Regions from separate parts of the Streptomyces sp. NPDC090083 genome, predicted to be linked through region 1. Evidence: riboswitches for the same ligand, from Rfam matches in the RefSeq annotation. Region 1 holds a riboswitch; each other region holds the start of a gene.
What was found. Region 1 has a riboswitch for cobalamin ahead of ACIPTO_RS20095 (prenyltransferase/squalene oxidase repeat-containing protein). Riboswitches for the same ligand answer to the same signal wherever they lie in the genome.
Positions count from the first base shown of each region.

Region 2: another riboswitch for cobalamin. It lies ahead of ACIPTO_RS10990 (ribonucleoside-diphosphate reductase subunit alpha); the one in region 1 lies ahead of ACIPTO_RS20095 (prenyltransferase/squalene oxidase repeat-containing protein).
Region 3: another riboswitch for cobalamin. It lies ahead of ACIPTO_RS26125 (cobalamin biosynthesis protein); the one in region 1 lies ahead of ACIPTO_RS20095 (prenyltransferase/squalene oxidase repeat-containing protein).
Region 4: another riboswitch for cobalamin. It lies ahead of ACIPTO_RS17355 (CbtB domain-containing protein); the one in region 1 lies ahead of ACIPTO_RS20095 (prenyltransferase/squalene oxidase repeat-containing protein).

Region 1 is NZ_JBIVED010000005.1:139,091-146,833, forward strand. It holds gene ACIPTO_RS20080 (ABC transporter ATP-binding protein) at 1-509, opposite strand, end outside; gene ACIPTO_RS20085 (energy-coupling factor transporter transmembrane component T) at 506-1,669, opposite strand; gene ACIPTO_RS20090 (hypothetical protein) at 1,676-2,590, opposite strand; gene ACIPTO_RS20095 (prenyltransferase/squalene oxidase repeat-containing protein) at 2,587-5,343, opposite strand; cobalamin riboswitch at 5,462-5,593, opposite strand; cobalamin riboswitch at 5,664-5,790, shown strand; gene ACIPTO_RS20100 (hypothetical protein) at 5,894-7,303, shown strand; gene ACIPTO_RS20105 (cobalamin-binding protein) at 7,346-7,743, shown strand, end outside.
Region 2 is NZ_JBIVED010000002.1:1,152,111-1,159,853, forward strand. It holds gene ACIPTO_RS10990 (ribonucleoside-diphosphate reductase subunit alpha) at 1-1,496, opposite strand, end outside; cobalamin riboswitch at 1,621-1,752, opposite strand; gene ACIPTO_RS10995 (GNAT family N-acetyltransferase) at 1,798-2,304, opposite strand; gene mctP (monocarboxylate uptake permease MctP) at 2,395-3,996, opposite strand; gene ACIPTO_RS11005 (DUF3311 domain-containing protein) at 3,993-4,256, opposite strand; gene ACIPTO_RS11010 (GntR family transcriptional regulator) at 4,989-5,753, opposite strand; gene ACIPTO_RS11015 (extracellular solute-binding protein) at 6,063-7,349, shown strand; gene ACIPTO_RS11020 (sugar ABC transporter permease) at 7,470-7,743, shown strand, end outside.
Region 3 is NZ_JBIVED010000007.1:399,882-407,624, forward strand. It holds gene ACIPTO_RS26120 (cobyric acid synthase) at 1-1,363, opposite strand, end outside; gene ACIPTO_RS26125 (cobalamin biosynthesis protein) at 1,360-2,301, opposite strand; cobalamin riboswitch at 2,401-2,543, opposite strand; gene ACIPTO_RS26130 (hypothetical protein) at 2,689-2,910, opposite strand; gene ACIPTO_RS26135 (anion permease) at 2,945-4,228, opposite strand; gene ACIPTO_RS26140 (lysozyme) at 4,372-5,133, opposite strand; gene ACIPTO_RS26145 (class II aldolase/adducin family protein) at 5,338-6,087, shown strand; gene ACIPTO_RS26150 (alpha/beta hydrolase family protein) at 6,438-7,565, shown strand.
Region 4 is NZ_JBIVED010000004.1:475,279-483,021, reverse strand. It holds gene ACIPTO_RS17390 (DUF2848 domain-containing protein) at 1-684, shown strand, start outside; gene ACIPTO_RS17385 (hypothetical protein) at 819-1,346, opposite strand; gene ACIPTO_RS17380 (DUF427 domain-containing protein) at 1,536-2,348, shown strand; gene ACIPTO_RS17375 (hypothetical protein) at 2,470-3,372, shown strand; gene ACIPTO_RS17370 (hypothetical protein) at 3,385-4,539, opposite strand; gene ACIPTO_RS17365 (plasmid stabilization protein) at 4,875-5,201, shown strand; gene ACIPTO_RS17360 (hypothetical protein) at 5,245-5,589, shown strand; cobalamin riboswitch at 5,592-5,753, shown strand; gene ACIPTO_RS17355 (CbtB domain-containing protein) at 5,787-6,005, shown strand; gene ACIPTO_RS17350 (CbtA family protein) at 6,042-6,908, shown strand; gene ACIPTO_RS17345 (SAM-dependent methyltransferase) at 7,031-7,743, opposite strand, start outside.

The DNA.
Region 1 (7,743 bases):
GAGGTCGGTTCGTCCAGGACGAGGACGCGGGGGTGGGCGGTGAGGACGGAGCCGATGGCCACGCGTTGCTGCTGGCCGCCGGAGAGTTCGTGCAGGGCCCGGTGGCGCAGGTCGGCGAGGCCGAGGAGGTCGAGGGTCTCCTCCACGCGTTTGCGCATGGTGGCCGGCGGGATGGCCAACTGTTCCATGGCGTAGGCGAGTTCCTCCTCGACGGTGTCGGTGACGAAACCGTCCACGGGGTCCTGGCCCACCACTCCCACGACGTCGGCGAGTTCGCGTGGCGGATGGTGGGCGGTGTCGCGGCCGTCGACGACGACCCGGCCGTAGAGGGTGCCTCCCGTGAAGTGCGGTACGAGTCCGTTGACCGCTCCGAGGAGCGTGGACTTGCCCACCCCCGTGTGGCCGACGACAAGGCACAGTTCGCCTTCCTCCACCGTCAGGTCGACGTCCCGCAGGGCGGGTTCGGGTGCGTCGTCGTAGCGGACGGTGACCTGGTCGAAGGTGATCACGTGGCCTGGCCTCTCCGGTCGGGGCTGGGCGGGGGTGCGAGGACTCCGGCCGTGCCGGCGAGCAGGATCGCGAGGGTGGGTGTCAGCGGCAGGGTCGGCCAACTGAGCGGATAGAAGGAGGGGTTCAGCTCGGCCGCGTCGTAGCCGAGGTTGCTGTACAGGAGTACGGCGGACAGGACGCCCACGCCCGCGACGGCCCATTCGGGCAGGCGCCAGGGGTCGGGGCGGTAGGTGGTGCGGGTGACCCGGCGTCCGCCGAGGCGCAGGCCCGCCACGCAGAGGAGGGCTCCGGCGAGCATCGCGGGCAGGCCGAGGAGAGCCGGGGCGGTCGCGTCGAGCAGGCCGTACGCCCCGGCGCACAGGCCGCACATGCCGAGCAGCATCAGCACGCCCGTGACGCGGCGGGAACGGGTGGTCGCGGTGCCCGCACGGCCGTACCCGCGGGAGTCCATGGCGGCGGCCAGGCGCAGGGAGCGTTCGAGGGCGTCCTCCAGAACGGGGACGACGATGCTGCGGAACGCCCTGCGCCCCTTCGTCGGTCCTGCTCTCAACTTCCTTGCGCGGGAGACCCGTTGCACGCTCTGGACGAGTTGCGGTGCCACGCTGATGGCGACGGTGACGGCGACGCCCAGTTCGTACAGGGCGCCGGGCAGCACGCGCAGCGCCCGCTTCGGGTTCGCGAGGGTGTTGGCGGCGCCGACGCAGCACAGCATGCACGCCAGGCGCAGCCCGTCGGTGGCGGCGGAGAGCACGGCCTCCAGGGAGACCGGGCCGCCGATCTGGATGCCCGCGTACCAGTCGGGGGTGGGGATGTGCGGCAGGGAGAAGAGGAAGTGGTCTCGGGGCGTGATGCCGGTGGCGAACACGGCCCGGAAGACGACGCGGAGGGCGACGACCGTGAGGGCCAGGTAGAGGTAGTACTTGAAGCCGCGCGCCCAGGGTGCCTCCGTGCGGCGGGCCGTGACGACGTAGCCGAGAACGGCGAGGACGAGGAGGAGCAGGAGCGGGTTGTCGGTGCGGCTGACGGCGGTCGCCAGGGCGAGGGCCCAGATCCACCAGGCCATGGGGTGCAGGGTGCGGGGCAGCCGGCGGCCGCCCGCGTCCGGCGCGCTGCCGGACCCGGGCGGGGCTGTTGCCGCGTCAACTGTCGTACGGGCCATGGCCGTTCACTCGTTACGGCGTCGGCGGCGCGCGGCGAACACCGCAGCCCCCGCGATGAGGGCGACGAGTCCGAGGCCGGTGGCCACGGGGACGATCGAGCCGGCGTCGTGCCGGGTGTCGGCGGCGGGCGCGGCATCCACGACGTGGGTGCTGGGGCTCGGTGCGGCGGTGGCCTCCGGGGTGTCCGTGGGGCCGGCCGATGGAGTCGGTGACTCGGTCCTGGTCGGCGTGGGCTTCGGTTCGGGCCTGGCGGGGGCCGAGGTCGTCGGGTGCTTCTTCGGCCGCTCGGGCGCGGGGCCGGTGTCGACGCCGGGGGTGAGGGTGGGTGCCTTGGCGGTGGAGGCGGGCTTGCCGGCGTCGCCCTGCGGCTTGGTGTTGTGGGCGCGGAGCTGGTCGGGGGTGACCGTGGGGCGTCCCTCGGTGCCCTTGATGTTCGTGCCGCCGAAGATCCACAGGTCGACGCTGCCGGGTTCGGGTTTGTAGAGCATGGCGCCTAGTTGGCTGTACTGCCAGGTTGTCGCACCCGGGTCGGCGTGCCAGTACGACCAGTACGCGGACGCGGGCGGGGTGAGCACGCAGTCGTCCTGCGTCGGCGTCGGGTACTGCTTGCCGCCCTTGTAACCGCTGTAGCCGATACGGCAGATGAAGGCGGGCCCGTCGTGGCCGGTGCCGGTCGTACTCCAGCCGCCCTGGTTGAGCAGCGTGTATCCGGTCGTGGGCGTCGTACCGCAGGAGCGGAGGATCGGGCCGCCCCAGTGGCTGAAGTCGACGGCGAGGACCGCACCGGAGGTGGTGGTGCAGCGGCCCATCGGCTGGGGGTCTGCTGCTGCCGGAGCGGTGGTCGCGGCGAAGGCGGCGGCCGTCAGACCGAGCGCCGCGACACCGCGAACAACCGCCCGCACGAGACGTGTTGGGATCACCGGGAACCTCCGGCACCGGTCCGGCGGCGGGCGACCGCAACGGTGCGCCAGCCGACGAGGACCAGCAGTGCGGCGATCCCGGCGAGGGCGCCCACCTGCACGCCGGTGGCGGCGAGACCTCCCCCGCTGGCTTCCCCCGTGCCGCCGGTACCACTCGCGCCGCCGGTGTCTCCGGGCGTCACGATGTCGGGCGTGCTCGCGCTCGGGCTCGGGGTGGGCTGCGGTGACGTACCGCTGAGGTCGCGCGTCAGCTCACCGAAGGAGATGCCGGTCGTGCCGCCCACGGCCTGGGTGGAGGCTCGCAGGTCGGAGCCGCGCTGGCCCTCCTTGGCCACGTTGAAGCCGCCGTCGGAGTTCTGCTGTCCGGCGAGGAACTTGCGTGCGTGCGCGATCTGTTCGGGGTACTTGGACGCGTCGAGGGACAGCCCCTGCACGGCGAGGGCGGCCGAGTTGACGGAGTCGCCCGCCGCGCCCGGGAAGCCGCCGTCGGCCAGCTGCTTGGAGGCGATCCAGGCGAGGGCCTTGCCGACGGCCCGCTCCGCCTTGTCGCCGCCCGCCAGGTCAAGGGCCATGGCGGCGATGGCGGTGGAGTCGACGTCGGAGTCGTTCGTGGACGGAATCAGGCTGGGCCAGGCTCCGCTGCTGTGCTGGAGGCTTTCCAGGTAGGCGATCGGCTGCTCGGCCGCCGCCTTGTCGTCGGCCCTCAACTGGGCCATGACGGCGAGGGCTTGGGCGAAGACGGACGGTGCGTAGGTGTAGGCGCCCTCGGCCGCGCAGGAGCGGTCGGGTGCGGTGCTCGGCTTCGCGCAGACCGTCTTTTCCAGGGCGGCGATGAGGTCCTTGCCGGCGAAGTCGCGCGGGTCGCGGCCCACCGCCTCGGCGAGCAGGGCGGTCTTGCCGATGGATCCGCCGGCCGCGTACGCGGTGCCGAGGCCGGTCCAGTCGTTGACCGTGCGGCCTTCGTCGTCCTTGCCGCCGTGGTCGAGGAAGTCGACGATGCCGCGCAGCTTGGCGTTGTTCAGGCCGGTGGCGGCGAGTGCGTAGGCGCCGTCGATGGTCAGGCCGAAGTCGGCGCGGGATGTGCCGGGCCCGGAGGTGTAGTACCGGCCCTGCTGGAGGTTGGCGGCGCTGGTCAGATAGGCCACGCCCTTCTTGAGGTCGGGGCCGTCACCCGGGCCCGTCGTGGGCGGTTGGCTGGTGGGTGGTGCGCTGGTCGGCGGTTGGGTCGGCTCGGTCGGCTTCGTCGTCAGGACGGTCAGGTCGGTGAGTGCTCCGGCCAGCACGGCCGGAGGCGTCGGATACAGGGCCGGGTCGGCGGCGCCCTCCTCGAACCCGAAGCCGCCGCCGTCGAGTTGCTGCCGCGACAGCCAGCCCACGGCCGCGTCGGCGCGGTCGGTGTCGCCCAGTGCGCGCAGGGCCTCTGCGGCGTACGCGGTCGCGGCGACGCTGCCGGTCGTGGAGCCGGTGTAGCCGGGGAAGGCGCCGTCCGCGCGCTGCGCCGTGCCGAGGTAGGCGCGTGCCTTCGCCACGGCGTCGTCGTGGCCACCGGCCTTCCGCAAGACGAGAGCCACCAGCCCGGTGGTGGCCGGGTCGCCGTCGCAGAACTCGCCGGGGCGGATCAGGATGTCGGTGATGCCGCCGTCCGCGCACTGGAGCTGCGTCAGGCGGGCGAGCGTGTCCGCCGGGGGCGTGGTCCCGGCCCGCAACAGGGCCAGCACGGACAGCGCTTGGCCGTCCGTGTAGGTCGCGTTGCGGAAGTCGCCCTTCGCGGTGCAGCCGGGAGTGGCCTCGCCGGATTCCGGGCCCGCGGTGCAGACGTTGCCCTTCAGGTCGCCGATCAGGTCGTGACCGCCGACGTGGGCGGGATCGTTCTGGGTGATCTCGGCGAGAAGTGCCAGACGGGCGGCGGCGGTTGCGTCGGGGGCCTGGTCGGCGCCGGCCGGGTAGGCGTAGGCGTCGGTGTGCGCGGCCAGGAAGGAGCTGATCCTGCCGAGGGCCGCGCTCTTGGCGTCCGCCGCGGCCAGCGCGTAGGCGGTCTCGGTCGTCAGGAGGTAGTTGGGCGTGTCGGCGCCGTCGTCCACGATCCTTTCGCCGTCGGCGAGTTGGGACGTCAGCCACTTCGCGGCGGCGGTCACGTCCACGCTTCCGGGGGCGCCGGTGGGCGAGCCGCTCGGGTCGGGGGTGCCGGTGGCGCCGGCACGTACGTCGTCCGGGGTGAAGGCGGGCCTGCCCGTGCTGCCGCCGACGTCGGTGCCGCCGTAGACCCAGGCGTCGACGTCACCGTCCTTGAGCTTGCGGTCCATCGCCCCGTACTGGCTGTAGGACCAGTCGTCCTGGCCGGGCGCGGCGGTCCAGTACGACCAGTAGGCGGTGGCCGGCGGGGTCAGGACGCAGGACTCCTTGTCGGGCGTCGGGTACTGGGTGCCCGAACTGCCGTAGCCGATGCGGCAGATGAAGGCGGGGCCGTCGTGCTGGGTGCCGGTGGTGGTGAAGCCGCCGTCGTGCAGGAGGTCGTAGCCGGTGGTCGGGGTCGTGTCGCAGCCGCGCTGGAGCGTGCCGCCGAAGGGAGCGAAGTCGACGGCGACGACGGCGCCCTTCGTGGCGGTGCAGTCGCCGATCGGGTCGGCGGCGGCGGACGTCGTCGTGAGGAACGTCACGCAGGCGGCGAGCAGTACGAGGAGTGCCGACGCAAGTGCCGCCACCGGTCCGGGTCTTGTGCCCGTACGGCTGTCTCTGCGCGCTTCGGTCCCCATGGTGGCCCCCTCGTAGCCTGCCCGGCGCGGGCGGGAACGTGGGTGAGGGCCCCCACGGCGGGGGAAGGTCCCCGTGCCTGGAAGGCGGTCGCACCACGCCGTAGTCCGCGACGGCGTCTGTTGCTGATGAACACGCCCCAGGCATTCCGGCTCGCCCGGCGGTGCCGGGCCTACGGTTGCGGGTCAGCGCCGGGTTTCGACCGGCTTCCCCTGGAACTTCTTGCGTATCAGGCGGATTTGAACATGGTTCACAGGGAGCGTCAAGGTGGGTCACAGGCCGCCTCGCGGGTTGTCCGGAGCACCCCTGGCGAGGGCCGGGCCGGTCGAGTACCGTCCCGCACTGCCGAGTGGGGGAACCCGGTGGGAGTCCGGGGCTGACGCGCAGCGGTGTGGGACGGCAGGGGGTCGTCCCGAGCCCGAATGCCCAAGCGGTGAAGCATTTTTGGTAGCCGGTCCACGCGTTTCGGACACCGGTCACGCTCGCCGCCGCGCAGGCCGTCAGGGTCTCCGGCACGGGTCCGGTCGGTGTCCCTCATCCCAGGAGCAGGCCATGTCCCGTACCGTTGCCCGCCGTTGCGCCCTCACCGCGACGGCGGCACTCGGCGCGTTCGCACTCACCACCTTGCCGGCGGCGGCGACCGCCACCCCGGCCCAGATCGCCACCTCGAAGACGAACGGTGTCGCCTACCTCAAGTCCCTTCAGGCGGCGGACGGTTCGTACGCCGGCTCGGGTCTGTCCAACGAGTGGGCGTTCAGCGCGTTCGCCGCCGCCGGAACCGCCGCCGTGGACGTCACGCCGGGCGGCGACACCACCAAGAACGCCAGAACCGTCTACCGCACCCTCTTGTCGACGAGCGCCTGGCCCTCGACCTCCCCGGTGGTCACCGACTACGAGCGGGCCACGCTGAACGCCTACGCGGCGGGCATCGATCCCGCCCGCGTGTCCGCCTCCCGCAACCTCGTCGCCGACATCTACAGCTACTGGCAGACCGCGGAGACCGGTTACTTCGGCCCGTCCGCGAATTTCAACGGCACCGTCTTCGCCGCCCTGGCGCTCAACGGAGCGAAGACCACGGCAGGACAGATCCGCGTCCCGCAGGCGCTGCGCGACGCGATCGTCACCCGCCTCCGGGCCAACCAGCACAACGACGGCGGCTGGAACTACAGCAAGGCCGAGGGCAACGCGACCCAGCTCGCGGCGGCGAGCGACATCGACATGACCGGGGCCGCGATGGCGGCCCTGTGCGTGTCCGGCGTACCCAGCACGGACACCGACATCGTGCAGGCCAAAGCGTTCCTCAAGAGCAAACTGGTGGCCGCGAGCGGTGCGTTCAACGCCCTGTTCGGCGTCAACACCGACTCCAACGGCTGGGCCGTCTCCGGCCTCAACGCCTGCGGCATCAATCCGCAGACCGGCGACTTCCTGACCGCCCAGGGCAAGACACCGGTCGACTTCCTGATCGCCCAGCAGTTCAACCCGGGCGGCGGGTTCAAGTACCTGCCCAGCGACACGAGTCCGTCGGCCTACGCGTCGATCGACGGGCTGCGCGCGGTGGCCGGCGGCGGCTTCACCGCCACCCCGCCCACACCGGTGACATCCGGCGCACCCCAGTGGGTCGGCCAGACCACCCTCACCTCGGGCACGGCGACGAAGCTGGCGCTCACCGTGGACGACGGCGCGGGCAATCTCCAGGTGTGCTCGGTGACCCTCACCCCGACCGGGACCACGACCACGCTCGGCGCGGTCCTCGACGCGGCCACCGGCGCCGCCACTCCCGCGGGCTGTGTGACCGGCGTGGCCCCGTCGTCCGGCACGGGCACGATCACCGCCCTCAACGGCAAGGCCAACAGCGGCACCAGCACCTGGAAGGTCAGCGTCGACGGCGGCGCCTTCGCCGGCGCTACCCGGCAGCAGGTGATCAACGTGGGCGACACGATCGCCGTCCGCTGGGGCGCCTGACGCCGACGTCCTCCGCGGACGTCGGAGTCGTAGGGTCGCGGCATGCGTATCGTCTCCCTGCTGCCTGCCGCGACCGACATCGTCGCCGAACTGGGGCTGTCCGCGCGGCTGGTCGGCCGCACCCACGAGTGCGACTGGCCGCCGCGCGAGGTGGCCGGTGTCCCCGTGGTGACCGGCGCGGACCTCGATCAGGACCGGCTCACCAGCCGGGAGATCTCCGACGCGGTGGGCGGTTCGGCGCACTCCGGCTCCTCGCTCTACACGCTGGACACCGAGGCACTGGCGACCCTGCGCCCCGACGTGGTGCTCACGCAGGACCTGTGCGATGTCTGCGCGGTGTCGTACGAGAAGGTCAGCCGAACGGTGCGGCTGCTGGACGCGGACACCCGCGTACTGAGCCTGGAGCCACGCACCCTGGACGACGTGCTGGACTGTCTGGT
Region 2 (7,743 bases), on a different contig from region 1:
GTGACGGCCGTGCGGACCGTCTCGTCCAGCCGCTCCCAGTCGATGTCGCCGTCGACGACGAACGCGCCCAGGTTCACCGAACCGAGGTTGCAGACCGCCGTCTCGCCGTCGTCCGTGACCTCAAGGATCTCCGTGCAGAGGTTCGAGGAGTGGACCGTGTGGCCCGGCTCGGCCGTCTGGTTGGCGGTGCGGTTGGCCGCGTCCTTGAAGGTCATCCAGCCGTTGCCGGTCTGCGCGAGGGTGCGCATCATCCGGCCGTAGAGGTCACGGGCCGGGAGGGTCTTCTTCGCCAGGCCCTTCGCCTCGGCCTCGCGGTACGCGGCGTCGAACTCGTCGCCCCACAGGTCGACCAGCTCGGGCACGTCCGCGGGGGAGAACAGCGACCAGTCGCCGTCCGCGTTCACCCGGCGCATGAACTCGTCCGGGATCCAGTGCGCGAGGTTCAGGTTGTGCGTACGGCGGGCGTCCTCACCGGTGTTGTCCCGCAGCTCCAGGAACTCCTCGATGTCGGAGTGCCAGGTCTCCAGGTACACCGCGGCGGCACCCTTGCGCCGGCCGCCCTGGTTCACCGCGGCGACCGAGGCGTCCAGCGTCTTCAGGAAGGGGACGATGCCGTTCGAGTGCCCGTTGGTGCCGCGGATCAGCGAACCCCGGCTGCGGATACGGGAGTACGACAGCCCGATGCCGCCGGCGTGCTTCGAGAGGCGGGCCACCTGGTGGTAGCGGTCGTAGATGGAGTCCAGCTCGTCCAGCGGGGAGTCGAGGAGGTAGCAGGACGACATCTGGGGGTGGCGCGTGCCGGAGTTGAAGAGCGTGGGGGAGGACGGAAGGTAGTCCAGGCGGCTCATCAGGCGGTACAGCGAGGCGACCTCGTCCAGGGCGCGGGTGCTGTCGTCCTCCGCGAGGCCGGCCGCGACCCGGAGCATGAAGTGCTGGGGGGTCTCGACGACCTTGCGGGTGATCGGGTGCCGCAGGAGGTAGCGGCTGTACAGGGTGCGCAGGCCGAAGTAGCCGAAGCGGTCGTCGGCGCCCTCCGCCAGTGAGGCGGCGACCAGCGAGTCCAGGCGGGCCGCGTGCAGCGTCGCGAAGTCGGCGGTGCGGTCCGCGATGAGGCCCTCGCGGTGGCCCACGGCGACGGACTCGGTGAAGCTCGTGACGCCCTGGGAGGCGGCCTCGGCCGCGATGCTGATCGTCAGCAGCCGGGCGGCGAGCCGGGAGTAGACGGGATCCTCGGAGATGAGGCCGGCGGCCGCCTCCGTGGCCAGCTCGCGCAGTTCCGTCACGTCCGCCTGCGCGGACCGGCCGCGCAACGTGGCGGCGGCGACCCGGCCGGGGTCGGCGTCGGGGAGGTCGGCGGTCAGCTCGGTCAGGGTCCGCAGGATCGCGGTACCGGGACCGTCGGCTCCGGGAACGGTCGTTCCGGGAACGTCGGTTCCGGGGACGATCGTGTCGGTGGCCCGGTTCGCTGATGCCGGCTCTGCTGGCGCGATGGTCACGGTGGGGCTCTCCCTCGCTCGGCACGGGGCCTCGCCGAGGGCAGGCGGCAGTACACGAGCGCACGGGGGCGTCGCGTCCACCGGCCCACTCCACGAGGCCCGGACGTCATGCGTCCGGCCGGGTGGCCGGGCGCGCGCCGTCGGCAGGTCCTCGGACTGGCCATGTGCGCGTATACGCACAAGTACACCGTTGCGGGACAGTTCCGGATTCGCACCGGATTCCCCTGCGGCGACAGCGAGCATGAGCATACATCTTGTGCTCGCCTGTCACATCACCACCAGATGTTGTGTCGCGGTGGTTTCAGAGTGTCAGCTCATAGGTGAGCAGAGTGAGATCGTCCAGGTGCGGCACGGGATTCCAGTCGCGGTCCGGGGTACGGACGAAACCGAGGCGTTCGTAGATGCGGTGGGCCGCGCGCATGCCGGACTGGGTCGAGAGGACCAGGGCCGTGCAGCCGTCCAGGGCCCGGGCGCGGTCGACGCAGGCCCGGACCAGGGCCTCGCCGGCGCCTCTGCCGCGGGCGGCGCGGTGGATCGCGAGGGCGCGGATCTCCGCCTCTCCGGGGCGGGCTATGTCGGCGACCGGGCCGGGGCCCGGGACGAAGGTGACTCCGCCGAGGAGACGGTCGCCGTCCACCGCGACGAGGACCTCGGCGGCCGCGGCCCGGCCTGCCACGTCCTTCAGCACCGGGAGATAGGGGTCGGTCTCGCCGTAGTCGAGAAGGCCGTCGTCCAGGTACGCGTGTGCCGTGAGGGTGCCGAGGGGCTCGTACTCGGTGGGGTCCGCCCGGCGGATGAGGAAGTCCATGGGGGCCAGTGTGGACGAACGGCGGGCCACCGAGGGGGTGCCCTCGGTGGCCCGCCGCGGGTCCGTCGTTGCCGGTCGCCCCTGGGGATCTCAGTGACCGGCGATCACGGGCAGCTCTTCCTCCACGCCCGGGTCGCCCGCGTCGGCCGTGTAGTCGGACGGGCTGGTCTCGTCGACGCCCTCGGGGGCCTTGAAGGCCTTCAGGGCGAAGGTGAGGACCACGGTCACCACGACGTTCATCACGAACGCCGTCAGGCCGATGTAGCCGATCTCGCCGATGCCGGGGATCTCCTTCGACGAGCCGCCGAAGTGGGCCTGGGTGGGGGAGGCGACGCCGTACGCGGCGAGGGTGCCGTAGATCATGCCGACCGCCCAGCCGGCGAGGAGGGCCCAGCGGTGGAACCAGCGGGTGAACAGGCCGCCCACCAGGGCCGGGAAGGTCTGCAGGATCCAGATGCCGCCCAGGAGCTGGAAGTTGATCGCCACCGTCTTGTCCATCGTCAGGACGAAGGCGAGGGCGCCCACCTTCACCAGCAGGGAGACGATCTTCGAGACCTTCGTCTCCTGGGCCGGGGTCGCGTCCGGCTTGATGAAGTCCTTGTAGATGTTGCGGGTGAAGAGGTTCGCCGCCGCGATGGACATGATCGCCGCGGGGACGAGCGCCCCGATGCCGATCGCCGCGAACGCCACGCCCGCGAACCAGTCGGGGAACATGTCCTCGAACAGCTGCGGGATCGCCAACTGGCCGTTGGTGACCTTGACTCCGGCCGCGATCGCCATGAAGCCGAGCAGCGCGAGCAGGCCCAGCATCAGCGAATACAGCGGCAGGATCGTGGTGTTGCGGCGGATCACGTTGCGGCTCTTCGAGGAGAGCGTCGCCGTGATCGAGTGCGGGTACATGAACAGGGCCAGGGCCGAGCCCAACGCCAGTGTGGCGTACGTCCACTGGCCCGCCGGCGCGGGCACGAGCCCGCCCGCTCCCGCCGCCTTGAACTTGGCGCCGGCCGCGCTGAAGATGTCGTCGAACCCGCCGAGCTTGATCGGGATGTAGATGATCGCCACCGCGATCACGAGGTAGATCAGGCCGTCCTTCACGAACGCGATCAGCGCGGGCGCGCGCAGCCCGGACGAGTAGGTGTACGCGGCCAGCACGGCGAACGCGATCAGCAGCGGCAGGTCCTTCACGAACCAGTTGGAGTCGGCGCTGCCGCCCACCCCCATGACGTCCAGCACGGCCTGGATGCCGACCAGTTGGAGCGCGATGTACGGCATGGTCGCGAGGATGCCGGTGATCGCCACCGCCAGCGACAGGCTCTTCGAGCCGAAGCGGCCGCGCACGAAGTCCGAGGTCGTCACGTAACCGTGCCGGTGCGACACCGACCAGAGACGGGGGAGGAAGGTGAAGATCAACGGGTAGACGAGGATCGTGTACGGCACCGCGAAGAAGCCCGCCGCGCCCGCCGCGTAGACCGCCGCCGGGACCGCCACGAACGTGTAGGCCGTGTAGAGGTCGCCGCCGAGCAGGAACCAGGTGACCCAGGTGCCGAACGACCGTCCGCCCAGGCCCCATTCGTCGAGACTGTGCTCGTTGTCGGCCCGGCGCCAGCGTGCCGCCAGGAAGCCCAGGACCGTGACGGCCAGGAAGAAGAAGATGAAGACGCCGAGTGCGACGCCGTTCACGCCGTCGTTCACCGGTTACCTCCATGGCGGGTCCGCTGGTCGCGCTGCCACAGCTTGTAGGCGGTCATCGTCAGCGCGGTCGAGACCAGCACCCAGAGCATCTGGTACCAGTAGAAGAACGGGATGCCGATGAACGTGGGGTCGACCTTCGCGTAGGAGCCGACCCAGAGCAGCGCCACGAACGGCGCGACGAGACACACGGCGATGACGACACGGGCCGGTGTCACCAGCGGTAGCCCCGCTTCGGGCGGAACTTCGGGCACATCTGACATTTCTCGGCTCCGTCCCCACGCTGATCACCTGTGTAATGCGCAGGCAATCTAGGTCACGGCGTCACCGCGGCGAAAGACCTCGTCCGCATATCGTCATGTCGATTCGGTGAAAGCCCGACATCGGTGTCAACAGCACCGGAATCCCTGGCGCGGGTGGGTCTCCTGGCGGGCGGGCCACGGGCGTTCGACGGCGCGACGGCCCCGGATCCCCGCCTCGGGCGGGCCCCCACGGACGTGCGCGGCGCACCGGTCGCGGGCCGGCCCGTCGGTCAACTCCCGGACGTGTCACCGCACTCCACGGGGCGTCCGGCCGGCCGTCCGCGGCGGCGCCGGTCGCGTCGCGGGCCACCGCCTCCTTCGCCTCGCGGGTGGGGACGAGCCCGGCCGGTGCCGTGCTGTTCGACCGGGCGGACCGGGTCCCGCTCGGGGCGGAGCGCGCGGAGCGGCGGACGTGGGGGCCGTGAACCCGGAGCGCGTCCGGGCTCACGGCCCCCACGAGCGCCGCGAGAATGGCCGAAAGTACCCCGTCCGTGAGACGGGGTCGCTCGGTGACTCCTCTAGGGCCTGTCTGACAATGCCCGTCTGCCGGGCGACGCCATGCACGCACTCTCGCCGCACCGGGCGCGGACCCAAGTACGTCCAGTACGTGGGCCCACGCCCGGCACGACGAGAGCACGCACCTGACGCCGTCCGGCCGCCCTACGGGCGACGACGGGAATTGTCAGACAGGCCCTAGTCCTGCGGGCGCTTCAGCCGCGCCACGAACTTGTAGCGGTCCCCGCGGTACACCGACCGCACCCACTCCACCGGCTGGCCCTCCTTGTCGAGGGAGTGGCGGGAGAGCATCAGCATGGGCAGGCCGACGTCGGTGCTGAGCAGGCCGGCCTCGCGCGGGGTGGCCAGCGAGGTCTCGATGGTCTCCTCGGCCTCGGCGAGATGGACGTCGTAGACCTCGGCCAGCGCGGTGTAGAGGGACGTGTACTTGACGAGGGACCTGCGCAGGGCGGGGAAGCGCTTCGCGCTGAGGTGGGTCGTCTCGATGGCCATCGGCTCGGCGTTGGCCATGCGGAGGCGCTCGATGCGCAGGACCCGGCCGCCGGCGGTGATGTCGAGCAGATCGGCGAGGGTGTCGTCGGCGGTGATGTAGCCGATGTCGAGGAGCTGCGAGGTGGGTTCGAGGCCCTGGGCGCGCATGTCCTCGGTGTACGAGGTGAGTTGGAGGGCCTGGGAGACCTTCGGCTTGGCGACGAAGGTGCCCTTGCCCTGGATGCGCTCCAGGCGGCCCTCGACGACCAGTTCCTGGAGCGCCTGGCGCACGGTGGTGCGCGAGGTGTCGAACTCGGCGGCCAGGGTGCGCTCGGGCGGGACCGGGGTGCCGGGCGGCAGGGTCTCCGTCATGTCCAGCAGGTGCTTCTTCAGGCGGTAGTACTTGGGCACACGCGCGGTGCGGACGGTGGCCCCACCCTCGTTCTCCGCACTGCTGACGTCGGTGCTCATGCTCCGCCTTTCCGGCTCCGGACAAGGGTCACTTGGTGATCCCCTCTGTATACCGTCGCCGTCTCTTTTGGTCTAGTCCACAGCGCCAAGTGGTCTAGCGGAAGAGAGTACTCCGGCGGCCCTGTTTTCGCTGCCTTCTTACTTAAAGGTTCCTGCATATGTAGGTCCCATAACGGCTGGTCAGGGCCGTTTCGGGGACCCTTGACAGGCCCTCTGGTCTGGTCCAAGCTCCCGGTACTGGTCTACACCATTGGTTCAGGTCCCGGCCTATGGGCGGGAGGTGTGGCAGGCATCCCTGAGGAGGGTGGCGTGAAGCGCAAGCTCATAGCCGCGATCGGTATCGCGGGCATGATGGTCTCCATCGCGGCGTGCGGGGGCAACGACGACAAGAGCTCTTCGAACAGCGGCGCCGACGCCAAGGAGCTGACCGTCTGGCTCACCGTCGACGCGCAGAACAACTGGCCCGACCTGGTCAAGGCCGCCGACGCGACCGTGCAGAAGGCGCACCCGGGCGTCAAGATCAAGCACGAGTACTACGGCTGGCCGGACAAGAACACCAAGCTCGACGCGGTCCTCGCCACCGACAAGGCGCCCGACGTGGTCGAGATGGGCAACACCGAGATGCTCGGCTACATGGTCAAGGGCGCGTTCGCACCCGTCGACGCCTCCAAGTTCACCAACTCCTCCGCCTGGCTGGACGGCCTCAAGGCCTCGGTCACCTACGACGGCAAGACCTACGGCGTCCCGTACTACGCCGGTGGCCGCGTCGCCAACTGGCGCAAGGACATCGCCGCTTCGGCCGGCATCAAGTCGACCCCGACGACGTACGCCGAGCTGACCTCCGACCTGGACAAGATCCAGAAGAAGGAAGGCAGCAAGTTCAGCGCCTGGTACCAGCCCACCCGCGACTGGTACGCGGCCATGTCCTTCGTCTACGACGCCGGCGGCGCCATCGCCACCCAGTCCGGTGACCAGTGGAAGGGCAGCCTCTCCTCGCCCGAGTCCATCAAGGGGCTCAACGAGTGGAAGTCCGTCATCGACAAGTACATGCACGGTGACAAGACCAAGGACGAGTCCGACCGCTACATCGTCTACGGCCAGGGCAAGGCGGCCATGATCTTCGGCGCGGCCTGGGAGGGCGCGAGCGCGGCCGACCCGAAGGCCGACAAGACCGGCGGCAAGCTGAAGACCAGCCTCGTCAACTTCGTGATGCCCGGCCCGTCCGGCAAGAACATGCCCGTGTTCCTCGGCGGTTCGGACCTCGCCATCCCGGTCAAGTCCAAGGCGCAGGGCCTCGCCGCCGAGTGGATCAACGCCTTCACCGGCCCGTCCGGCCAGAAGGGCCTGATGGCCAAGGGCAACCTGCCGAACAACAAGACCGACCTCGCGACCCTGAAGAGCGACCCCGCCACGGAGGTCCCGGCCACCGCGGCCGAGTCCAACTGGTTCGTCCCGATGGCACCGGGCTGGGGCCAGGTCGAGAAGGCCCAGGTCCTGCAGACCATGCTGCAGAACATCGGCACCGGCAAGCAGTCGGTCGAGGCCGCCGCGAAGACCGCGGACGCCGCGATCGACAAGGTCATCAACACCAAGTGACCCGAGTGCGGGGCCCTGTCCACCTACAGGGCCCCGCACCTCGGACGGGAGTCCGCGCGTCCCGCGGACTCCCGTCCGAGGTACGGCCGTACGACCTGAGGGATCGCTGAGGAGCCCGCGATGAGTGCCGACACGACCACCCCCGCCAAGGTGCCGCCGCCGCGGCACGCGCCGCCACCGGGCGTCCCCAGCGCTTCCCGCAGACAGCGGACGTCGAGAGGGACCGGGGTCCCCTGGCTCCTGCTCGCCCCCTGCCTGCTGATCCTCGCCCTGGTCATGGGCTATCCGCTGGTCCGGCTGGTCACCCTGTCCTTCCAGTCCTTCGGCCAGTCCCAGCTGTGGGGCTTCAAGTCCGCCGAGTGGATCGGCTTCGACAACTTCACCGGCGTCCTCG
Region 3 (7,743 bases), on a different contig from region 1:
CGGGCGCCGGCACGAACCGGCGGCCCGCGGCGGTGGCCACCTCGCGCAGGAACGCCCGCCGGAAGCCGTCCGACTCCAGCGAACCGTGCCAGTGGGTGCCCCAGGTCTGACCGACCCGGCAGCCGTCCAAGAAGGCCTCGCCGCCGGTCAGTCGGGCCACACCGTGATGGATCTCGTACCCCTCGACCGGCTCGCCGAGGGCTTCGCCCACGGGCCGGGTGAGGGTCTTCTCGCGCGCGAACCGCACACGCACGGGGAGCACGCCGAGTCCGTCGACCGCCCCCTGCCGGCTCTCGACCTCGTCGTCGATGTGCTCGCCGAGGATCTGGAAGCCGCCGCAGACGCCCAGGATCGGCCGCTGCTCGGCGGCCCGGCGGACGAGGGCGTCCGCAAGGCCCCGCTCCCGCAGCCACTCCAGCGCCTTCACCGTGCCCCGGGTGCCGGGGATCACGACGAGGTCCGCGTCGGCCAGCTCCTCCGGCCGGTCCACGAACCGCACCACGACGCCCGGTTCGGCGGCCAGCGCGTCCACGTCGGTGAAGTTGGACATCAGGGGGATCGCGCAGACGGCGACCCGCAGCACGTCCTCGCCGACCGGCGGCGCGGTGCTCGACTCGCGCACGGTGCCGCGCAGCGAGATCCGCAGCCCGTCCTCCTCGTCGATCCCGAGCCCGTGACGGAACGGCAGCACGCCGTACGTCCGCCGCCCGGTGAGGCCGAGCAGCATCTCCAGCCCCGGCTCCAGCAGCGACACATCACCCCGGAACTTGTTCACGAGGAACCCGGCGACGAACGCCTGGTCCTCGGGGCTCAGCAGCGCGACGGTCCCGAAGAAGGAGGCGAAGACACCCCCGCGGTCGATGTCGCCGACGACGAGCACGGGCAGCCGCGCGTTGCGTGCGATGCCCATGTTCACGATGTCGGTCCGCCGCAGATTGATCTCCGCGGGCGAACCGGCTCCCTCACAGATCACCGCGTCATACGTGCCCCGCAACTCGGCGAGACAGTCCAACACCGTGCCGAGCAGGGCCTCTTGACGTCCGCCGTGATAGCCGCGCGCACTCATCTCGCCCACCGGCCTGCCCATCAGGACCACTTGACTGCTGCGGTCGCTGCCGGGCTTGAGGAGCACCGGGTTCATCAGCGCGGTCGGCTCGATCCGGCACGCCTGCGCCTGCATGGCCTGGGCCCGCCCGATCTCGGCGCCCTCGCGCGTCACGAACGAGTTGAGCGACATGTTCTGCGCCTTGAACGGCGCGACCTTCACACCCTGCCGCACCAGCCACCGGCAGATCCCGGCGGTGACGACGCTCTTGCCCGCGTCCGAGGTGGTCCCGGCGACCAGCAGCCCGCCACCGCTCATGAGGCACGTCCCTTCAGCAGCAGCCGCCCGGCGGCACTGACCCCGAGCGCGAGCAGCCCGACGCGCCGGGACAGCCGTACCGCCCGATCGATGTCCGGTACGGCGACGGGGCGTCCGGCGCCGTTGAGCACGGGCCGGTGCTCGACCCGGCCGCCGTAGGAGAGCGTGCCGCCGAGCCGTACGCCGAGGGCGCCCGCGAAAGAGGCCTCCACCGGACCGGCGTTGGGGCTCGGGTGCTTGCGGGCGTCGGTGCGCCAGGCGCGGGCGGCGCCGCGCGGGTCGCCGCCCGCGACGGTCGCGAGGGCGGCGGTGAGACGGGCGCCGGGCCAGCCGGCCACGTCGTCGAGACGGGCCGAGGCCCACCCGTAGCGGCGGTACCGCGCCGACTTGTGGCCGACCATCGCGTCCAGCGTGTTCACGGCGCGGAAGCCGAGCAGGCCCGGGACGCCCGCGATGCCGCCCCAGACCAGGGCGCCGACGACCGCGTCGGAGGTGTTCTCGGCCACGGACTCCACGACGGCCCGGGCGATCCCGTCCGCGTCGAGGGCCTGCGGGTCCCGTCCGCAGAGGTGGGGGAGCCGCGCCCGGGCGGCCTCGATGTCCCCGGCCTCCAGCGCGCGCCCGACGACCCCGGCCTCGCGCGCGAGCGAGGTCCCGCCGACGACGGCCCAGGTGGCGGCCGCGGTGAGCGCGACGGAAGCCGTACGAGAGGGGCGCAGGGCCGCGGTGGCAGCGGTGGCGAGGGCGACGGTGCCGCCCACGCACACGGCGGTGTGCAGGGCGCCCCAGCCCCGGTGGTCGCGCCACAGCAGGTGTTCCACGGCGCCGGCGGCACGGCCGAACGCGGCGACCGGATGCCCGCGGCGGGGATCGCCGAGCAGGTGGTCGCCGAGGAGGCCGGCGGCGGCGCCGTACGCGAAGACGCGATCGGCACGCACCCGCTCAGCCGATCGCCGGATCGGGCACTGCGCTGGTGGTGGACCTCGAACGACAGCCGAGCATGGCGGTATGTCCTCACTCAGGGTGTCCACGCCCTGGTTCGACGAGACCGGCGGTGAGAGTTCCTGGCTCCCGGGGGTGTCTACCCCGGTGACAGTGGCGGGACCGCGCCGGATTCACACCGGCTTCCTCTTCTGCCGCCGTACATGGCCTTGGCAGTCCACCATGCTGCCGGAACGGCCGTCAACTTGCTGTTGACCTGCGGGGACGGAGTGTGCTGATGCCCACACGCGAGGGGGCGTTCACATGATTGGCGGGGCACGCGGACGTGGGGTGCGGGACGGCGATCCGTCCCGCACCCCACGCGCGTGTCGACCGGCGGCCGGTCAGGCCACGATGAGATAGATCCCGTACGCCACCGCCGCCGCGCAGGCCGCGAAGCAGGCGTAGGCGCCGGTCAGGGCGAGCGGCGCGGAGCCGCCCTGGGCGGTGGCCCGTTCGCGGCGGGAGAGGGCGGTGATGCCGAGGGTGAAGACGGCCACGAGGGCCACGGTGGTCACGAGGCTGACGCCGAAGACGGAGCCGAGGGCTGCCCAGTCGATGTCCATGCTGATTCGTTCCTTCGTACCGGGGGACGCGGGCTCAGACGGCGGCGGCCGGCGGGGTCGCCGAGGTGGCCGGAGTCGGCGGGGTCATCGGGGTCATCGGGTCGGACGTGGCGACGACGGGCGGCGAGGGGATCGTCGCCGTGAGGCCTTCGGAGAGGGCGACCGCCGGGGGCGGGGTCACGGCCGCGATGGCGGTGGTGATCACGCCGGCCGGCTCGTCGGTCTCGTTGACGTTCGAGGCGTCGACGACCTGGCGGCGCGAGAGCGCCCAGATACCGGCGCTGGAGGCGACCAGGAAGACGGCCACCAGCGCGGTGCCCCAGTCCCCGAGGTCGGTCACGGACTCGGCGAGCGCGCCGACCAGCGCGGCGGCCGGCAGCGTGAGGCCCCAGGCGACGAACATCCGGGTCGCGGTCGACCAGCGGACGACACCGCCCTTGCGGCCGAGGCCCGCGCCCATCACCGAACCGGAGACGGCGTGCGTGGTGGAGAGGGAGAAGCCGATGTGCGAGGAGGCCAGGATGACCGCGGCGGCACTGGTCTGGGCGGCGAAGCCCTGCTGCGGCCGGAGGTCGGTGAGGCCCTTGCCCATCGTGCGGATGATGCGCCAGCCGCCGATGTACGTGCCCATCGCGATGGCGAGGCCCGCGGAGAGGATGACCCAGGTGGGCGGGTCCGAGTCGGGGGCGATCGAACCGCCGGCGATCAGGGCCAGCGTGATGATGCCCATCGTCTTCTGCGCGTCGTTCGTGCCGTGGGCCAGCGAGACCAGTCCGGCGGAGGCGATCTGGCCGACGCGGAAGCCCTTGTCGGCGGCCTTGCCGCCTTCGTCGCGGCTCAGGGCGTAGGAGAAGCGGGTGGCGAGCAGGGCGGCGACGCCTGCGACGACCGGCGCGGCGAGCGCGGGCAGCAGCACCTTGGTGACCAGGACGTCACCGTGGACCGCGCCGGTCCCGGCGGAGGCGATGGTCGCGCCGATCAGCCCGCCCATCAGGGCGTGCGAGGAACTGGACGGCAGCCCGACGAGCCAGGTCACCAGGTTCCAGAGGATCGCGCCGACCAGGGCGGCGAAGATGACCTCGGGCCGGATTCCGCTCTCGTCGACGAGTCCCTTGGAGATCGTGTTGGCGACCTCCACGGAGAGGAAGGCGCCCACCAGGTTGAGGGTGGCCGACATGGCCACCGCGACCTTGGGCTTGAGTGCACCGGTCGAGATGGTGGTGGCCATCGCATTGGCGGTGTCGTGAAAACCGTTCGTAAAATCGAACGCGAGTGCGGTGATGACCACAATCGCGAGGATCAGCGAGAAGTTTTCCATTTACCCAGACAATCGTTCGAGGTCATCGGCGCGTTGACCGTAGGCAACCTGAATGAACGGAAGATGAACTGAGGGGATATCCGTGGTGTCCGGATGCTCAGTGAATTGCCTGGTGGTCGCTCGGTGGTGGCTACGGGCGGCGCTCAGTGGCCGCGGGCGAACTTCCGCAGTTGGGCCATCGTCCCGTTGAAGAGATTCTGGTCACCCGGGAGGCCGCCGCTGTTGGCGTACTGCCAGAAGGTCCAGTACGACCATCCGGCGGGCAGCGCCCCCGCGTCCGCCGAGCCGTGGCGGGCGATCCAGAGCGGGTGCGTCGAGGCGAAGGCGCCGCTGTCGCCCGTGCAGGTCCTCCACCACTGGGTGGTCGTGTAGATCACCGGTCGGCGGCCGGTCCGCCGGTTCACCTCGGCGCTGAAGGCCTTGATCCAGTTGACCGTGCCGGTCTTGCTCAGGCCGTAGCAGGGGTGCTTCTTGTCGTACGGGTTCGTCTCGATGTCCAGCGCCGGGGGCAGCGTCCAGCCGTCCGCCTTCCAGCCGCCGCCGTGCGCCACGAAGTACGCGGCCTGGCTCGTGCCGGACGACTTGTTCGGCAGGGCGAAGTGGTAGGCGCCGCGGATGATGCCGGCGTTGCGGGCGCCGTCGTACTGCTGGCTGAAGTACGGGTTGCGGTACGTGGTCGACTCGGTCGCCTTGACGTAGGCGAAGGTCGCGCCTTTCGCCTTCGCGTTCGACCAGTTGACGGTCTTCTGGTGGGAGGAGACGTCGTGGCCCTTGGGGGAGCCGGCGGCGGAGACCGGGGTGGTGGTGACGGCGGTGAGCGTGGTGACCAGGGCCGCGGCGGTGAGGGTGGCGGCGAGGAGGCGGGTGTGGGGGCGGGTGGGGTTCGGTGCGTGGTGGCGGGCCATGTTTCCCTTGGGTGGTGGTGTGGACGGCGGCTCTCCCAGCGGGTGTTGGGGGATCCGTCGCTGCTGGTGGGTTGCTGACCGGTTGCCGGTCGGGCGGCCGGCGTGGGCGGTTTATGCCTATATGTATCTTTCGGATCTATGGCTTCCGGCCTAAAGTGCCTTCGCTCGAACGTGGGTTGGGATACCGGCTGAGAGGATCAGGGGATGGCTGAGCGACGGGTGGATCAGCGGGGTGGGCGGAGTGCCCGTGAGGGGACGGGGAGCACGGTGAGCGGCGGGAGTTCGGGGGAGGCGCAACGCAGGAGTGTGCGTGCCGAGGAGGCGGACGCCTGGGGCGCGCTCGTCGCGACCGCTCGCCGGACCGTCACCGACGGGCTGGTCGTCGGCACCTCCGGGAACGTCTCCGTGCGCGTCGGCGACACCGTTCTTGTCACCCCGTCAGGTGTGCCCTACGACCGGTTGACGCCCGCCGACGCGGTCGGCGTGGACCTCGACGGCCGACAGGTGCTGGGCACGATGCTCCCGACGAGCGAACTGCCCATGCACCTCGCCGTCTACCGCCGTACCGGCGCCCAGGCGGTCGTCCACACCCACGCCGTCCACGCGACGGCCGTCTCGACCCTCGTCCCCGAACTCCCCTCCGTCCACTACATGTCCGGCGCCCTCGGCGGCCCGGTCCGGGTCGCCCCGTACGCGACCTACGGCACGGAGCAACTGGCCGAGAACATGCTCCACGCCCTCACCGGCCGCTCCGCCTGCCTCCTCCAGAACCACGGCACGATCGCCTACGGCGGCTCCCTGGACCAGGCGTTCGACCGCACGGCCCAGTTGGAGTGGATGTGCCGGCTGTGGCTCACGGCGTCATCGGTACCGGGCCTGTCGCCTTCGCTGCTGACGGGGGAACAGGTGGCCGAGGCGGGGGAGAGGTTGAGGGGGTACGGGCAGCCGGGGTGAGGGCGAGGGCGAGGACGCGGGGGCGGTGAGTGGGTGAGGCCGACCGGTGGTGCCGGGCTGCCGGTGTGCCGGGCTGCTGATGGTGCCGGTGTGCCGGGCCGCTGGTGTGCCGGTGCCGGTGCCGGTGCCGGGGGCGGCGGGTGGGTGCGCGGCGAGGCCTGATGGAGGCGTCTGCGGCCGGCTTCCTTCCGGGGTGCCCACCGGCGGTGGCGAGCCGCCTCCCGCGGCCCGCGTGACCCGCGCGGCCCGGTGACCCGCCTCCGCCCGGCCCACCCCCGAAACACCCGCCCCCACCCACCCCGGAACCCCTCCCGCTGGCCCCCGCCCCCGTCCCCCACGACACTGGATCCGTGCGCACAGTCAAAGCGACGGCCGCAGCCGTCTCCGTGGCCCTCGCGGCCGGTGTCGCCGGTGTCGTCGCCGGGCGGTACGCCAGTGACGCCGCGCTGAAGGCGTCGCCCGGGCGCCCGCTGCCGACCGAACCCCGGCTCACGGTGCACTCCACCGCCGCCGGCCAGATCGCCCTCACCCGGGATCTCGCCTCGCTCCGCCCGGGCACGTACGGTCTGGCGGGCGACGGCTCCCACGCGGTCGTCGGACCCGTGGTGGAGAGCGCCTCCACCTCCGCCGACGCCGTCGTGCGTCGCCTCGAACGCGTCACCCACGGCACCCTCCACCCGGGCGACAAGGTGTGGCTCACCCCGAACGTCCACATCGGCAATCCGAGCGCCGCCCTCGGCCTGGACCACGCCGACATCGACATCCCCGGCGAGCTCGGCTCCCTGCCCGCCTGGTTCGTGCCCGGGGCACGCGGCACCTGGGTGATCGCCGTGCACGGGCTGGCCGCCACCCGCGAACTCTCCATGAACCTGATGGAGTTCCTGCACCGCAACCGCTTCCCGGTCCTCGCCCTCGCCTACCGGGGCGACCTCGGCGCACCCCGCAACCCCGACGGCCTGGGCCACCTCGGCGAGACCGAGTGGCGCGACCTGGACGCGGCGATCCGCTACGCCGTCCGCTACGGCGCCGAGCACGTCGTCCTGTACGGCTGGTCCACCGGCGCCACCATGGCCCTGCGCGCCGCCGCCCACTCCGCGCTGCGCGAGCGCGTCTCCGGCCTGGTGCTGGACTCCCCGGTGCTGGACTGGGAGACGACGCTGCGCGCCCTCGCCACCGCCCGGCACACCCCGGGCGCGCTGCTGCCGCTGGCGGTCCGCGCCGCCCAGGGCCGCACCGGTCTGCACGGCGAGCGCATCGCCGAGGCCGCGGACCCGGCCCGGCTGGATGTCCCGACCTTGATCTTCCACGGCCCCGACGACACCGTGGCCCCCTGGTCCCTCTCCCGCCGCTTCGCCGCGCAGCGCCCCGACCTGATCACCCTCCAGCCGGTCGCGCACGCCCCGCACAGCGCGATGTGGAACGCCGACCCGGCCGGCTACGAGGAGATCCTGCGCCGCTTCCTCACCCCGCTCATGTGATCCTCCGGCCCGTACCGGACGCCCCCCTTCACCACCCCGGACTTCCACCCTCTCCACCCCCCGCCGGCCTTCCGTTTAGCCCTGTACCACTGGCCTGATCGCGGTCCCCGGTACCCCGCGACACCCCGTCCCTTGGCCATCCCCGTCGCCCGCCGTGACATTCCGTTTGGGTTTTCGG
Region 4 (7,743 bases), on a different contig from region 1:
GCCGTGCTGACCTTCGAACTGCCCGACGGATCGACCCGCGAGGTCGATGTCGTCCAGGTCCTCAACGCCGGATACGCCGGACGCAGCCAGGACGACGTCGCCGCGCACGTCGCGGAGCTGGCCGAGCTGGGTGTGCCGGGACCGTCCGTGACGCCCGCGCTGTACCCGGTCTCCCCGTACCTCGCCCAGCAGACCGCGCGCGTCGCCGTCCAGCACGGCCGCACCTCCGGCGAGGCGGAGTGGGCGCTGGTCGTCGCGGAGGGCGGGGAGCTGCTGCTGACCGCCGCGTGCGATCACACCGACCGTGACCTGGAGGTGCACGGGGTGGCGTGGAGCAAGAACGCGGGCCCCGACGTCCTGGCCCGGCGCGCCTGGCGGCTGGCCGACGTGGAGTCCCGTATCGACGAACTCACCCTGCGCGCCTGGGTGAGCCACGACGGCACCGAGACCGAGATCCAGACCGGCACGCTCGCGGAACTCCTCACCCCGGCCTACTGGGTGGACGTGCTGCGGTCCCGCGGAGACCTGGTGCCGGGGACCGTGCTGATCTCCGGCACCATTCCGATGGCCGCGGGTGTCGACCAGTTCGCCGACGGCTGGCGTGTGGAGCTGGCCGATCCGTCGGCCGGGAACGTCATCGGCCTCGCCTACGACGTGCTGCCGATGCCGGAACCCATAGGGTGACGGGGTGTTGGCGGCGGCGCGGCCAACGGGGATGAAGCTGCGCCTAGTTGACGGCGAGTGGGCGGCGCGGGGCCGGGAGGTCGGCGCTCCCCGCTCGCCAACGGCGGCTCCGGGGCGGCCCGTTGCTCACCTCGTTACGGGAAGTACAGCGCCGCCTTCTCCAGGACGTGCCCGGTGAACATCCCGCCGTACATGCTCCCGCCCCGGTACATCGTGACCCGGGTGACTCCCGATCCCGTGGTCTCCACCGTGATGGGCCGCCCGATCAGGGACGTCCCGAGGACCCGGGCGTCCTGGGCGGCCCAGGTCCGCGCGGCCGGCTGGGCGCTGGGGGTGACCAGCGCGGGCAGGATCAGCGCCGCGTTGCGGGCGCCGGCCAGGCCGCCCCGCAGGTTCTTCGCGTAGTCCAGTGCCCACCCGGTGAACTCGGTCAGCAGGGCCTGGTCGACGCCGGGGACCGCGGCGGCGAGGACGAACAGTTCCGCCTTGGTGCCGAACCACCGCGCTCTGCGGTCCGACCGGCTGCCTATCGTCACGGGGCGGTCGCGCCAGGTGGTCGCGGTCACCGTCGTCCCGTCGGCGGCGAGCCGGTCACGGAGTGCCGCGAGGTAGACGTCGGCCGCGCCGGTCGCCGGTGCCGGGTCGCTCTGATGCTGTGTCATGTGCGGATCTTCCGTCACAACACGGCCCGGGCACACGCGAATTCCTGAACTCGGGCATCCGGAACAGCCGCGGCCGTCGAGTGAGCTACCGCCGACACCTGGCAGGAAGTCACCGTCGGAAGCGTCGGACACGCGACGATCGGTCACACCGGCCGTCCGGGCCGCCCCACCCACCAGGGAGCAACCGTCATGAGTACGTTCTCCACCGCGCAGGACGTCAGGACCACCCCCGAAGGACTCCTCTGGGAGCCCAGCCCCCGCTGGGTCCGCGGCCGCAAGCACGACATCACCGTCGTGGACAGCCGCCGTCCCGTCCTCGTCTGGGAACCCGGCGTCCCCGTACCGCTCTACGCCTTCCCGCACGACGAGGTCCGCGAGGACCTCCTCCGCCCCGCGAAGAACCCGCCGACCGGCACGCACACCGGCTCCCGGATCTTCTACGACCTCGTGATCGGCGGCGAGTTGTCGGAGAACGCGGCCTGGACCTATCCCGCCGACGACCTCGCCGGGCACATCGCGTTCGAGTGGTCCCGGCGGGTCGGCCGAGGGCTCGACCACTGGTACGAGGAGGAGGAAGAGATCTTCATCCACCCCCGTGACCCGCACAAACGCGTGGACGCCCTCCCCAGCAGCCGTCACGTCCGGGTCGAGATCAACGGCACGGTCGTCGCCGACACCCACCGCCCGGTCCTGGTCTTCGAGACCGGCCTGCCCACCCGCTACTACATCCCGCGCGAGGACGTCCGCCTCGACCTGTTCGAACCGACCGACCACAGCACCGGCTGCCCCTACAAGGGCACCGCCACCTACTGGTCGTGGCGGGGCGGGGCCGGTGTTCCCGCCGTCCCGCCGAACATCGTCTGGAGCTATCCGCAGCCGCTGCCCGCGGTCGGCGCCGTCAGGGATCTCCTCGCCTTCTACAACGAGGTGGTCGACATCGTCGTGGACGGCGATCTCCTGGAGCGGCCGGTCACGCCCTTCACGAACACGCTTCAGGCGTGAAGTCCGGCCCTGTTCCGGCCAGTTGAGGTGAAACCGCGCCGACAGGGCAGTCGACACCTTGCACATGCCTCTTCGGCGGCGCGCGTGCTCCAGGACTGTCAAAGGACATTGAAGGACGTTGATGGAGAGTCACACAAAGGACGACAAGAAAAATGACAAGAAGGACGAAAAGAAGGACGAGACGAAGGGCGACAAGAAGCGGGAGCCCAAGCGCAAGGTGCTCGATCTGACCGCCGTGCAGGTGGTGGCCAGCGCGCTCGCCACCGTGGTGGGCGCGGTGCTCGCGTCCCTGCTGGGGGTGACCGGGACGATCGTCGGCGCCGCCGTGGTCAGCGCCAGCGCGACCACCGGCGCCGCGGTCTTCCAGCACGCGTTCCGCCGGACGGGAGAGGGGATCCGCAGAAGAGTCCCGTCGGTGGCGATGGCGCTGACACCGGGCGAGGCACGGGCGCTCCAACGCGCGGACGCCCGGGCGGCGTTCGGGGCGCAGGACGGCTCCTCGGACGACGCCACGAGATCGCCCGCCGATGCCCCCGGTCGCCCCGCGGACTCCTCCGGTTCCTCGGATTCCTCCGACTCCTCACTCGGCGGAGCGGAAGCGGTCGGCACCCACCGGACCGGTTCGTTCTGGAAGTCCATCGGCTGGAAGAAGTACGCCTTGGCGACAGGCCTGATCTTCGCCCTGGCGATGGTCACGGTGACCGCGGGGGAGCTGATCATGGGCAAGCCGCTCGCGGCCGCGGTCAGGAACGAGTCGGGTACGGGGACGTCGTTCGGCGGCGGTTCGGCCGGAACGCACCACGCTCCCGCGCACAGCCCGACGCCCACGCCGCTCACGTCGAGCAGCGCGGGATCGCATGCGGGCGGTACCGCCTCGCCGTCCGCGAGCGCGGAGCCGGGGACCAGCCACAGCGCCGGTGCAGGCCCGAGCCGGAGCGCCGCCTCCAGCTCCGAGGCCTCGGCGTCGAGCGTGCCGACCGCGAGCGGTGACGCCGAGAACGACTCCGGCGCCACCGCTCACTGAGCGGAGCAGGCCCTACTGGGGCGACCGGCCCGCGTCGGCCAGCGCCCGGCGATCGGGAAGCCCGGCCAGGTCCAGCTGCCTGCCGAACCTTTGCGACGCCAGCAGCGCGAGCAGGGCCGTGAGCGCCGCGAGCGCGGCGAGTACGGCCATCAGCCCGGCGAACCAGGACGGCGCGGCGGTGATCCGCAGCGCATCGGAGACGCGCGAGGAGTGGAACCGCCCGTCGAACAACTGCAGGGCGGCCAGCGCGGCCGGCACCACCACGGACACGGCGAGCACGGGCAGACCGCCCTGGAGCACCAGCGCCGGTGCCAGCAGGACGCACAGGATCGAGACCCCGAGCGCGGACCCGTAGGCGGCGGCGGAGGCTCCGTCGCGGTGCAGCGGGAAGTACGACAGCCCGCACAGTACGAGTGCCACCGCCGCGATCAGCCTCGGCCAGACCGGGGGAGCGGTGCGCCGTGCCGCCGTCCGCGGACGGCGTGGACGGTGCTGACGCGCGGGACGGTCGTCGGCCGCGGGCTCCGGCGCGTTCGCCGCCTGGTCGCGGCCGGGCAGCTCGTGGTCCGCGGCGGTCGCGGCGACGGTCCCGCTCGTGGCCCGGGCGGTCGGGTCCTGATCCTCGGCCAGGCGGCCGATGAGCTGGACGAGTTCCTCGACCGGACGGCCGGCCGCGGCCCGTAGCGCCTCCTCGCCGCAGTGCGGTTCCAGCGGAGGCCGGTGCAGCAGGGCCATCAGCCGGGTGACGTCCTCCACCGGGCGGTGCTCGGCCGCCGCGCGGATCGCCTCGTCGGCGCTGTCGGGGTGGCGCGGTGGCTGGGTCAGCAGGGTCACCAGGCGGGTCACGTCCTCCACGGACCGGTCCACGCCGACCGCGCGGAGGGCGTCGACGGTGGCCTGCGCGTACTTCGGTGACTGCTCCAGCATGGTGATGAGCTGGAGCACCTCCTCCAGCGGCCGGTCGGCGACGGCGGCGTGCAGCAGGCCGTGCATCGGATCGGCATACTCGCTCTCGGGGCCGAACAGGGGTGGAGCCGCCTGCGACGGACGTGGTGTCGGCGGCGTTTCGTCGGCCGGTCCTCCGTCGGAGGACGAGAGCGGCTGCGGTGCGGCGCCGTGAGGTATCTCGGGTTGGTCCGGGCTGGGCGGGAAAGAGCGGGTGGTCATGCTCGGCTCCATGAAGAGGCTGATCCTGCTATCGCCCCCCGAAGCGCGATGAACAAGCTGATCCAGTCCATTACTAGGTGTCCGCACTCCGTCACGCCACGTGAGTACGCCACCCGTGTGACCCCGGCCCGGCGCCCCGACGGCCGCCGCGGTCCGCGCCCTCATCCGTTCGGTGGCCGTCTGCTCGCACACCGCACGGGCCGCGCGTCAGATGGGAGCGACCCGTGTCGGGGGCCCCGCGTGAGAAGCGGCGGACGACGGGTACCTGGGAAGTCGCCGGAGAACGGCCGAGCACGCCGGAGGCCGTTCCCGAGTACGGAGAGAAGGAGGGCACCGTGCCCCGAGGATCCAGCGCGAAGCGCGAGCGCCAGTACGAGCACATCAAGGAAGGTGCCGAGAAGCGAGGTGTCCCCGAGGGCAGGGCGAAGGAGATCGCCGCGCGCACCGTGAACAAGGAGCGGGCCCGCGCCGGTGAGTCCAGGACCGCGAGCAGGACGTCCACCCGCGACCCCAAGTCGGCCTCGCAGCGCGGCGGCCAGCGCTCGCATCGCGGCGCGCAGGGACCGACGAGGGACCAGCTGTACGCGGAGGCGAAGAAGCGCGGCATCGACGGCCGTTCGTCGATGAACAAGCAGCAACTGGCCCGCGCCCTCGGCCGCTGACCCGCCCGATCGCCCCCGCGGCATCACCTCAAGGAGAACCCCCATGGCCACCGTGTCCCTCACCGGAGCGTCCAAGGAGGACGCCGCGACCGTCTTCGGCGTCCTGCGCGCCGCGTTCCCCACCGACCGCTCCTTCGACGACGTCCCCCAGGAACAGCCGGGTGACCGCACCGCCGTGTGGACCGCCGAGTTCGAGCCGACGCAGGAGTGGATCCCCACCGAGCCCCTGCCGTTGGAAGGTTCGGTCTCCGCCACGATCCAGGGCGGCTACGTCGCCGTCGACCAGCTCCGCGAAGCCCTGAACGTCACGTTCGCCGTGGACGAGCGGGGCACCGCGTCGGGAGACCAGGAACAGGAGGTCGACCTGCGGCTCACGACCAAGCGGTGAGCATCGCAGGCGTGATTGACGGTGCGGAGAGACGCGCCGTACTCTCACCGTGTAGTGAAGGCATAAGGAAGCTGGTGGAATTCCAGCACGGTCGCGCCACTGTGAGCCCGCCGCCGAGAGGTGGCAGGCGAGTCAGACACTGAGCCCTCACTCGCCCGTACACGCAAGGGACGCACGATCCCGAAGGAGGGCTCACTGTGAGCAGCAGCATTTCCACATCCCGTCCGGTGTCCACGCCGGTCGTCCTGCCGGTGTCCAAGTCGATTCTCTGGCTGGTCGGCACGGCCCTGATCGCGCTGGCGGTCTACTACTTCATCGGTGTGGACCAGGGTGCGGTGTCGGTGTTCGGCAACGACATGCACGTCCACGAGTTCGTCCACGACGCCCGGCACTTCCTGGGCTTCCCCTGCCACTGACCCTCCGCCGGCACCTGGACGTACGGACAACCCGACATGGAAAAGAAGCTCATCCTGCGCGGCATACTCGCCGGCGCGGTGGCGGGCCTGCTCGCGTTCGTGTTCGCGCGGATATTCGCCGAACCGCAGATCGCGAAGGCCATCGACTACGAAAGCGGCCGTGACGCCGCGCAGAACGCCCTGGACAAGGCGGCGGGCATCCCCGTCGAGGGAGCCGACCCGGACCTGTTCAGCCGCACCATCCAGGCCAACGTCGGCATCGGCGTCGGCATGGTCTTTTTCGGCATGGCGATGGGCGCCCTGTTCGCCGTCGCGTACACGGTCTGCCTCGGCCGCACGGGAGGCCTCCGGGCCCGCAGCCTCGCCCTCCTCGTCGCGGGCGGCGGCTTCCTCGGCATGTACCTGGTGCCGTTCCTGAAGTACCCGGCCAACCCGCCCGCGATCGGCCACGAAGAGACCATCAAGCAGCGCAGCGCCCTGTACCTGATCATGGTCGTCTGCTCGATCGCCTTCCTCGCGGGCGCCGTCTATCTCGGCAAGTACCTGCAGAAGCGCTACGGCAACTGGAACGCGACCCTCCTCGCGGGCGCCGCGTTCGTCGTCGCGATCGGCATCGTGATGCTGCTCCTGCCGCAGCTGGGCCATCTCTCGTACAACAAGGCCAACTTCGGCAACCAGGCCACCGAGACCCCGCTCCCGCTGAAGGACTCCAAGGGCAACATCGTCTATCCGGGCTTCCCGGCGGACGTGCTCTTCAGCTTCCGCTTCTACTCGGTAGCGGCGCAGTTGATCCTCTGGGCGGCCCTGGGCCTGATCTTCGCTCCCCTCGCCGAGCGCCTCCTCAACCCCGCCCGACCGGACGCGAACGCTCCCTCACCGGAGCAGGATCCCGTCCCCGCGTGACCAACTCCCCTCCACGGCGGGCGCGGTGATCGACGAGATCACCGCGCCCGGTCCGTTTTTCGCCGCAGACTCAGCCGGAGCGATTCCTCGAACGGGGCCCAATAGTCCTACGGCTTCCGGTCCTACGGCTTCCGGGCCACCCCCGCGTACAGCGGGATCAGGTCGGTCCGGCCGGGGTGTCCGGTCGGCTCGGGGTGCCAGTCCGCGGCGAGTGCTATGCCCGGTTCGATGAGTTCAAGTCCCGTGAAGAAACCGGCGAATTCGTCGCGCGAGCGTACCTGCGCGGGCGTGCCGCCCTGGCGGTAGACCTCGACGACGCGCTGCCAGGTCTCCGGGTCGAAGTCTCCGGTCGCGTGGGAGAGGGCCACGTGACTGCCGGGGGACAGGGCGTCGAGGAGTTCGGCGACGATGCGCCGGGGCTCGTCCTCGTCGGCGACCAGGTGCAGGAGCGCCACCAGGGACAGGGCGATCGGCTGGTCGAAGTCCAGGATGTCCCTGGCCGTCGCGAGGATCTTTCCCGGCTCGCGCACATCGGCCTGGATGTAGGTGGTGCTGCCCTCCGGGGTGCTGTGGAGGAGCGCTTCGGCATGGCGGAGGACGATCGGGTCGTTGTCCGCGTACACCACGTGGGCGCTGGGGTTGATCCCCTGGACCACCTGGTGGAGGTTCGGCCGGGTCGGTATTCCGGTGCCTATATCCAGGAACTGGCGGATGCCCCGCTCAGCCAGCGACCGGGAGGCGCGGTGCATGAAGTCCCGGTTCGTCCGCGCCATCTCCCTGACGGCGGGAAACAAGGAGATGACCTTCTCGGCGGCGGCCGCGTCGACCGGGTAGT